3 regions of the Aliiglaciecola sp. 2_MG-2023 genome follow, and region 2 is predicted to be linked to each of the others. Evidence: predicted binding sites of a transcription regulator. Region 2 holds the regulator's gene; each other region holds the start of a gene.
What was found. The regulator sigma-54, encoded in region 2, starts transcription at its own class of promoters, with help from an activator protein. The targets are predictions, from matches to a motif close to GTTGGCACGNNNNTNGNNT.
Positions count from the first base shown of each region.

Region 1: the regulator sigma-54 is predicted to act here: its motif matches at 1,078-1,096, upstream of glnK (P-II family nitrogen regulator).
Region 3: the regulator sigma-54 is predicted to act here: its motif matches at 1,897-1,915, upstream of Q4567_RS01470 (PAS domain-containing sensor histidine kinase).

Region 1 covers NZ_JAUORY010000002.1:129,444-132,728, forward strand. Annotated here, with positions in the region: gene mrcB (penicillin-binding protein 1B) at 1-5, shown strand, start outside; gene Q4567_RS02585 (hypothetical protein) at 40-864, opposite strand; gene glnK (P-II family nitrogen regulator) at 1,149-1,487, shown strand; gene Q4567_RS02595 (ammonium transporter) at 1,509-2,753, shown strand; gene Q4567_RS02600 (DUF4382 domain-containing protein) at 3,056-3,285, shown strand, end outside.
Region 2 covers NZ_JAUORY010000020.1:75,794-79,078, reverse strand. Annotated here, with positions in the region: gene lptA (lipopolysaccharide transport periplasmic protein LptA) at 1-295, shown strand, start outside; gene lptB (LPS export ABC transporter ATP-binding protein) at 295-1,020, shown strand; gene Q4567_RS17295 (RNA polymerase factor sigma-54) at 1,082-2,560, shown strand; gene hpf (ribosome hibernation promoting factor) at 2,588-2,875, shown strand; gene ptsN (PTS IIA-like nitrogen regulatory protein PtsN) at 2,894-3,285, shown strand, end outside.
Region 3 covers NZ_JAUORY010000001.1:358,778-362,062, reverse strand. Annotated here, with positions in the region: gene Q4567_RS01475 (sigma-54 dependent transcriptional regulator) at 1-679, opposite strand, end outside; gene Q4567_RS01470 (PAS domain-containing sensor histidine kinase) at 676-1,857, opposite strand; gene Q4567_RS01465 (sigma-54 dependent transcriptional regulator) at 2,037-3,285, opposite strand, start outside.

The DNA of each region.
Region 1 (3,285 bases), on a different contig from region 2:
ATTAACCAAAAAGTTAATTATTAATATTCAAAACTGACATTAACGTTTGTCTTTGGGGGGCATTGGTTTTTTCACATGTTTGTCTAAGAACGGCGCTAAATCGGTCGGTTTACTGCAATCTAAACTACCACCAGTAAAGGTGGATAAAACGGCAATGGTTTTATTTACTGTTGAGCTGCAATCCACTCGTACCGAGTTACTTTCTCTTAGTTTTTCATCGTCCGTTTTAAAGGGATCAAACTTAGGTAAATTCAAATCAGGCGACTCTCTTTGCTGACGATAGCGCTGCGCCTCCTGTTCAGCCATGCGTTGATTGGCTTGGGCTGAGTGATCTAACAAATGTTTTTGCGCTAAGTTTCGTGAGGTCTCAACCTGAGTGTCAGTGTTAGTTTTGTCTGGAAAATCAATCGAAGGCAAATCTTCCCGTCTTGAATCATTTTCAATAGGGGGGATTTGCGGTGTTACCTGTTCAACAATTTCGGGCGCTTCATTAGGTTCGATGGTATCTGCTGGTGGTAACGTTTCTGACACTTCTATTTCAGTTACTTCTACGTCTTCAATAACTTGGTCTGCTTGTTGTTTTTGTTGATTATCATCAGGTTTGGCCAGCGCTTCTGGTTCCGATAACGGTTCAACAGTTTCGATTTCGGCAGCTTCTTCCACAACTTTTGGCGCTGGCAAAAATACGAGTTTGGCGTTGATCGCAGAAACCTCTTGCTCGATTTTTGTTGGGATAATAATTCGTTGTTGAGACAAAATCCACCAACCAATCAGGCCATGAGCAAGCACGGAAATAAACAACACTTTTCGTAGAGAATTGTTTTTCGTTTTGGTTGCAAGGTGTTGTTGACGTTCAAAATCCAAGGTGAGCGCTATCCAGCATTAATATTTGTGAACTTGATTCGACAATAGACTTGCAGTACCTCCTTTAGTTCCCTAAAAGCAACACTTTCGAAATACATCCAGACAGCGCACCCAGAACGTGCAAAAATAGGTATTTGCACACAATTGGTGCGCAAGTTGACTGTTTAATCTGCTTTTTTTAATCTAAGTCTTTGATTTTTATGTGTAAACATTAGTGGCATAAGACTTGTTTTAAGAATGGAGCGTTTCAATAAAAACAAATTCAAAATACCGGGAGTAACACAATGAAACTAGTAACTGCGATAGTTAAGCCTTTCAAGCTTGATGATGTTCGCGAAGCCATTTCAGAGATTGGCATTGATGGTTTGACTGTCACTGAAGTGAAAGGCTTTGGACGTCAAAAAGGTCATACCGAATTGTACCGTGGTGCAGAATACCAAGTGGACTTTTTACCAAAAGTTAAACTGGAAATTGCGGTTCAAGACGATCATGTTGAACGTTTAGTTGAAGCTATTGTTAGCGCAGCGAAAACGGGCAAGATTGGAGACGGAAAAGTATTTGTGTATGACTTAGAGCATGCAGTACGTATCCGTACGGGTGAAACTGACGGCGAAGCCATTTAAGTAGCAGGGCAGGAGAAAATCATGGAAATTACATTTGAACTTGGGTATGCACTAGATACCTTTTACTTTTTGATATGTGGCGCCTTAGTCATGTGGATGGCAGCTGGCTTTACAATGCTAGAAGCCGGTTTAGTGCGTGCTAAAAACACCACTGAAATATTAACTAAAAACATTACTTTGTACGCAGTCGCTTGTATCATGTATATGGTATGTGGCTACTCAATTATGTACGGTGGAGACGACTTCACATTGTTCCTTAGCGGAATCGTAGGTGACGGCGCAACGGGTGAAGCAGAACCTGCTACCTATGCTCCTTCAGCAGACTTCTTCTTCCAAGTAGTATTCGTTGCAACTGCAATGTCTATCGTTTCAGGCGCGGTCGCTGAGCGTATGAAATTGTGGTCTTTCCTTGCATTTGCCGTAATCTTAACTGGTTTCATCTATCCAATGGAAGGTTCTTGGACTTGGGGTGGCGCTTCTGTATTCGGTATGTATACACTTGGTGACTTAGGTTTCTCTGACTTTGCTGGTTCAGGTATTGTACATATGGCCGGTGCTGCAGCTGCTTTAGCTGGTGTGTTGATACTAGGTGCTCGTAAAGGTAAATATACTGCCGATGGCAAAATTAATGCGATTCCAGGCGCTAACTTACCGTTAGCAACATTAGGTACATTTATCCTGTGGATGGGTTGGTTTGGTTTCAACGGTGGTTCTGTTCTTGCGACAGCTACTGTAGAAAGTGCTAATGCTGTTGCTGTAGTATTTATGAATACTAACGCTGCTGCTGCTGGTGGCCTAGTTGCTGCACTTATTCTAGCGCGTATCTTGTTTGGTAAAGCTGACCTTACTATGGCTTTAAACGGTGCGTTAGCTGGTTTGGTTGCTATTACTGCAGAGCCTTCTACTCCAACTCCACTGCAAGCTACTTTGTTCGGAGCTATCGGCGGTCTATTGGTAGTTGGAAGCATTGTTGCTCTAGATAAAATGAAAATTGATGATCCAGTAGGTGCTATCTCTGTTCACGGTGTGGTAGGTCTTTTAGGACTTCTACTAGTACCTATTACAAATGATGGTTCTTCTTTCTCTGGTCAAATCATCGGTGCTATCACAATCTTTGTATGGGTATTCGTAACTAGCTTGGTTGTATGGTTAATACTTAAAGCTATCATCGGTATTCGTGTAAGCGAAGAAGAAGAGTTCGAAGGTGTAGATATTGGCGAATGTGGTTTGGAAGCATACCCAGACTTCACTGGTGGACGTTCTTAATACCTACTCTTTAAGAAAAACACAGAGGGCGAATAAAAAAATAAGAATAATCAGAATAATAACAACATCGTCCTACTGTTGTTAAAAACAGACAAAACCCCGCTAATCAGCGGGGTTTTTTTTATGCTCAGCTCTGATTATTCTGAATCATCCTTTCGAAGTTAATTGTAACTATCTGAATATCTTGAACTTACACAGTTTTTAACACTCTTGGTATCCTTCCTGCTCTGAACTAAATCAATGTTAGTTGTCAGATGCCTATAGACATTTTGAAAACTGACGTGACTTTTTCAGGAGAAATTATGATTATAAAGCCCCTTCATGTGTCTTTACTCTGTTTCATTGCAATGTTATCCGCTTGTGGTTCTAATGATGATGCTTTGCCGATTTTTGCCGCTCCCGTTAAAACCACTCTACCGTCTTTTTCCTTAGCCGTGAGTGATGCACCAGCAGACGGTTTAGCAGATGTGATTTTGTGTTTTTCGACTATTACCCTCAAAGGCGAGGAAGAAGATCTTACTTTCAAAGTTGG
Region 2 (3,285 bases):
AACCCTCGATGATGGCAGTAATATTAGCGCCGCGGCCAATGAAATTAAATATGAAGTATCGAATCGTACTCTGACACTCAATGGTGCAGCCGAATTAAATCAGGATAGTAGCCTTGTTAAAGGTGAATCGATTCAATTTAATATGGAATTAGAGCAATTGATAGCAGAAAGTGACGGCAACGCAGAAGGCGGTGTCACTGCCATTTTCCAACCCGAAAGCATTCGCAATCGGCAAACTGACGACACTAAAAAAACTGAAGAAGAGCAAGACAAGTTGCAGGATGAAAAACCTTAATGGCAACGTTAAAAGCGACCAATTTAGCGAAGTCTTATAAATCTCGGCAAGTGGTGCGAGATGTAAGCATTGAAGTTTCTACTGGACAGATTGTTGGCCTGTTAGGTCCCAATGGTGCTGGTAAAACGACCACCTTCTATATGATTGTTGGGTTAGTGCCACTCGATAAAGGCGAGATTTATATTGATCAGACCGAGTTAACCTTACAACCCATGCACATCCGTGCACGAAAAGGAATTGGTTATCTTCCTCAAGAATCATCTATATTTCGTAAGTTAACCGTTTACCAAAATATCATGGCAATTTTGCAAACCCGAAAAGAATTAAGTTCTGATCAGCGAGAAGAGCAAGCGGATGCATTATTGGATGAATTCAATATTAACCATATTCGTAACAGCCTTGGCATGAGTTTATCAGGCGGGGAGCGCAGAAGAGTCGAGATCGCTCGTGCATTAGCGGCCGCCCCTGAGTTTATTCTATTGGATGAACCCTTTGCTGGTGTTGACCCGATTTCAGTAAACGATATAAAAAAAATAATTCAACACCTACGCGATAGAGGTATTGGTGTATTAATAACTGATCATAATGTGCGTGAAACGCTAGACGTGTGTGAAAAAGCGTATATTGTGAGTCATGGTGAATTGATAGCTTCTGGAACCGCAGAAGAAGTTTTAAATAATCAACAAGTCAGAGATGTATACCTTGGCGAGCAATTCAAGCTATAGTAGAGGTATGTTGTTTTTAACCAAAGCTTTGTGGCTAAACAAGTAAGAATAAAAAAACTAAATGAAACCCTCGTTACAATTAAAATTCAGCCAGCAACTAACAATGACGCCTCAATTGCAACAGGCTATACGTCTATTGCAATTATCAACGCTGGATTTACAACAGGAAATACAGGAAGCGTTAGAATCGAATCCACTTTTAGAAGTAGAAGACGGTTCAGATATCCCTACTGGGGATTCCGCTTTAGCAGACAGTAATGACAAGTTCTCAGAGGAGACGGTATCCGCAAGTTCTGATTCCATGGATACAAACGAGGCATTAGAAAAAGCAGATATCCCAGACGAATTACCCATAGATAGCACATGGGACGAATATATCAGTGCCTCCTCAGCCCCCGCCTCAATAAGCGGTGGTAGTGGCGGCGATGACGACCAAATTTTCCAAGGTGAAACAACCGAAAATATTCAAGATCACCTATTGTGGCAGATGCGCTTAACGCCTTTTTCTGAAGTTGATACTGCCATAGCAATCGCAATTATCGACTCTATTGATGAGTCTGGTTACCTCACTATCAGCACCGAAGATGTTCTTGCTAGTCTCGACCATGAAGAGGTTGAACTTGATGAGGTGGAATGCGTTTTAAAACGTATTCAAATGTTCGACCCTATTGGTTCAGGCTCAAGAAATCCGCAAGAATGTTTAATGGTACAAATGAATCAATTTGCACCTGACACCCCTTGGTTAAATGAAGCTAAGTTATTGATCAGCGAATATGCTGACTTATTAGGCAGTAAAGATTACCGAACTTTAATGCGTAAAACTCGTCTAAAAGAAGACGAATTACGAGAAGCTATGCGGTTATTGCAAACACTCAATCCACGCCCTGGTAGTTCATTGTTAATCGGTGAATCTGAATACGTCATTCCAGATGTTTCAGTGATGAAGAAAAATGGTCGTTGGCAAGTTGAGCTAAATCCCGATAGTTTGCCTAAGCTGAATGTAAATCAGCAATATGCGGCAATGAGCCGGAACGCTAAAAACACCAGTGATAGTCAATTTATTCGGTCGCATATGCAAGAAGCCAAGTGGTTTATAAAAAGTCTAGAGAGTCGTAATGACACTTTACTCAAAGTCGCAAACTGCATTGTTCAGCAGCAGGTTGGTTTTTTTGAGCATGGACCTGAAATGATGAAACCAATGGTGTTAAATGATGTCGCAGAAATGGTAGATATGCATGAATCAACTATTTCCCGTGTTACCACACAGAAATATATGCATACGCCTAGAGGAATTTATGAACTTAAATACTTTTTCTCCAGCCATGTAGCAACTGATTCTGGAGGAGAGTGCTCCTCAACGGCAATTCGCGCATTAATTAAAAAACTCGTCGCAGCAGAGCTTCCTACCAAGCCTCTTAGCGACAGTAAGATTGCTGATCTACTGGCAGACCAAGGTATTCAGGTCGCCCGTAGGACAATAGCAAAATACCGGGAGTCTTTATCGATCCCACCGTCTAACCAACGCAAGAGCCTGCTGTAGGCTCAACAACAGAAGGAATACGCTAATATGCAAATTAACCTTACTGGCCATCATGTAGAAATTACAGATTCTTTGCGAGATTATGTAGACAATAAATTTACAAAGCTAGAAAGGCATTTTGATCATATCAACAATGTCCATGTCATTCTTAATGTCGAGAAGCTTAATCAAAAAGCTGAAGCGACAGTTCATCTTAGCGGAGGTGAAGTATTTGCAACCTCAGAGCACAACGATATGTACGCAGCAATTGACGGATTGATAGATAAGCTTGATCGACAGGTAATCAAGCACAAGGAAAAAATTAAGCGTCATTAACATATATTAGATTAATTAATGGAAATTAAAGACATCCTTTCCCCTGACTGCACAAGTTGTGCAGTCCAGGGGACAAGTAAAAAACGAATTCTTGAAACTATCAGCCTGATAGCGGCAGAAAAAATCGATGACATTGATCAGACAACGATTTTAAATAGTCTGGTTAGCCGCGAAAAGATGGGCAGCACAGGAATCGGGAATGGTATTGCATTGCCACACGGTAGACTTTCGGGTTTAAAGGATGTGGTCGCAGTTCTAATCACCAGTGATCCTTCTATCAACTTTGACGCTGTGGATAATTGTCCTGTGGACATATTTTTCGCAATTTTAGTACCTGAAGATAAAGCCGCCGGACACCTGCAAACCTTAGCAACCATCGCGACAAAATTAAGTGATAAGGAAATTCTGAA
Region 3 (3,285 bases), on a different contig from region 2:
ATAAAATACTACCACCTTGGGCCAGTTCAAACTTACCTGGCGAGGCTTGAAATGCGCCGGTAAAGGCACCTTTTTCATAACCAAATAAAGTCGCTTCCAACATATTCTCTGGTATCGCAGCACAATTAATTGCTACAAACGGCTGGTCTTTGCGACTAGATTGATCATGGATATAACGGGCCAATACTTCCTTACCTGATCCACTCGGTCCCAATACCATTACAGTGGCATCAGAGGTAGCGACTTTCTTAGCAAGATTAAGCAAGTTAATACTTAGTGGATCAGCAGCAATAGGATCGCGAGACTCCACCTGCTGAGCAGGTGCATATCGCCCAACCAAATTTAGCAACACTTCAGGACTAAATGGTTTTGATAAATAATCGGTAGCGCCATCACGCATGGCTTGAACCGCATCATCAATAGTGGCGTACGCTGTCATAAGCAAAGTAGGTAAACTGGGAAACTTGTTTTTAATACTGCGCAGTAATGAAAGACCACTCATCTCACCCATTTGAATATCGCTAACCACTAAGTCAACTTTATGTGAGCTGAGTTTGACCATCGCTTGTTCAGCCGAGTTTGCCTCTATCACTTCATAACCGCCAAGTAATAAGGTGTCGACTAATGCCTCTCTTAACCCGGCATCATCTTCTACAATTAATATGCTGGTTTGACTCACGATTTCTCTCCCAAAGCCTGTTTAGTTGTCTGGCTTGATTTAATGGTTGGAAGCATGAGACTAAAACATGCTCCTGCGCCTGGCATATTTGAAACAGTCACCGAACCACCGTGGGATTTAGCCACTGTGGCAACTACCGAAAGTCCCAAACCTGTACCATGGCTTTTTGACGTATAAAAAGGTTCAAAAACTCGATTTAGACTTTGTGGATTTATGCCGGGGCCGTTATCTTGGATTTGTAAACTCACTTGCTGACTATCGCTCAAACAGCTAATAGTTATCTGGCAATCTTCAGGCTGCTCTTGAATCGCATTGTGTACAATATTTTGTAGCGCACCTATAAGTGCGGGCTTGTTACCTAAAATTGTTAATTGTGGATCGATATCTTTCACGCTCAACTGTGCGTTTGCTTGCTGAACCATGTTTTCTGATGAAACCAATAATTCAGACATCAATTCTGCTACAGAGATGTTTTGAACGACTTGCTCTTCGCCACTTTTAGCAAACAACAACATGTCATTTACCTGACCTTCTAAGTCTTTCAACCTGAGCATTAACTTTTCACTAAAACGCTCTCGCGCACTATCACTAAGTTGGTTACTTGCTAAATTAGAAGCGTATAAAATGGCTGCCGACAGAGGTGTACGTATTTGATGCACGATCGAAGCCACGGTTTTGCCCAACGAAGATAAGCGTTGCATATGGCTAATGCGCTGCTGCAACTGTCTGGTTTCAGTCAAATCGGTTAAAACTATGAGCTGTCCAGGTTCGGCTGTTAATGGCGTGATTGATAATTTAACCTTTCTACCATCATGTAATGAGACTTCATGACCATCGTCGGCTTGAGGTTTAAACGACCGGGCAATAATTTTTCGCCAAGCTTGCCCTTCTAAAGGCTCTCCTAACAACGCTTTGGCTAAGGCATTAGCTTGTTTTACCTGACCTTGTCCATTAATTACGACAACGCCAGCCGGCATTACCTGTAAAAGGTGTTCAAGCCGAGTGGCTTGGCTTTTCAACTGTTCGAATTCTTGTTTCGACACTTCAGTAGTAGATAAATTCAGCGGTTGAGGTGCAGCTAAACAAGGGTCAAGCTCACGTGAATGAGACGATGATGTACTGCGAACTTGGTTTTGGTCGTCTTCATACGATATGTTGAATACACTGCTTAGCGCCATAATGTCCTCACGTCAAAAATATTACATATAGTGAGTATTTAGCATATCGCATGCCAATTATTTTACTCTTAATATCAAAGAGTTAAATGATTTTAGAAGAAATATTAAACGTCAACAAAATGACGGGAGGGAGTTTTATCAAAAAATAGCGCAATTAATGTATCAATTAAAACATCGCGTTAGTCGCGAACAATTCCGTATTTACGCATTTTCTCAACCAGAGTTGTACGGCGCATCCCCAAGACTTCAGCGGCTCTTGCAACAACACCATCTTGCTGATCAAGCGCTTGATTTATCATACTGATTTCCAATTCAGATAAATATTCTTTGAGGTTCATACCATCTGATGGCAAAGCTGAGTTGGTATGTAACTCACCATTTTGAACTTGTTCGCTATTATCATCGGAATCAACCAATTCATCATCGCTGTCATTTGTATCGTTAAATAATGCGATTATAGCTTCACGTTCTAACAACTCTTCAGGGTAGTCAGGTTCGAAGTTATCACCATCTGTATACTGATATTTAGTTGGTAAATCGGTGACATCAACCACTTGATTGGGGAACAAAATGAGCAATCTTTCCACTAAATTGGAAAGCTCACGGACGTTTCCAGGCCAAAGGTGCTCTACCAGTGAATTGATTGCACTTTCGGTAAAACGCAGTGATTTCTCATTTTCTTGTTCCAATCGCGAGACCAGTTCTTGCAATAATAATGGAATATCTTCTTTGCGCTCTCTTAATGCCGGGCTTTCGATAGGGAAAACATTTAAACGATAATATAAATCTTCTCGAAAAGAGCCTTCAGCGATCATCGTTTCTAGCTCTCGGTGGGTAGCAGCAACAATGCGAACATCACATTTTATGGGTTTATTTCCCCCTACTCGTTCATATTGTCGTTCTTGCAAAACACGTAACAATTTAACTTGCATTTGCAAAGGCATATCACCAATTTCATCTAAAAATAAAGTGCCACCTTCGGCAAGTTCAAAACGACCTTTGCGAGAGTTGATAGCGCCAGTGAACGCGCCTTTTTCATGGCCAAACAACTCACTTTCTAAAAGTTCAGCGGGAATCGCTCCGCAATTGACAGGTATAAAAGGCCCATTATTTCTATTCGACATAAAATGTAGATTACGGGCGATAACTTCTTTGCCAGTTCCGGATTCACCTAACACCAGCACATTCGCATCAGAGCTTGATACTTGCTCGATTAAGTGACGTACATTTTGAATTTCATCACTTTTGCCAACCAAGCTGCGAAATAATTTAGTTTTACTTGTATTTGCGGTCTTTGCAGGTCTTTTGCGCAAGTATTCCTGACAACGATGTAACATCTGAGTCAAAACGGGATATGTTACGGGTTCAACTAACTGTCCGACGATATTAGCTCGGAACTCTGCATCACCATCAACGGCTGAATTGCCA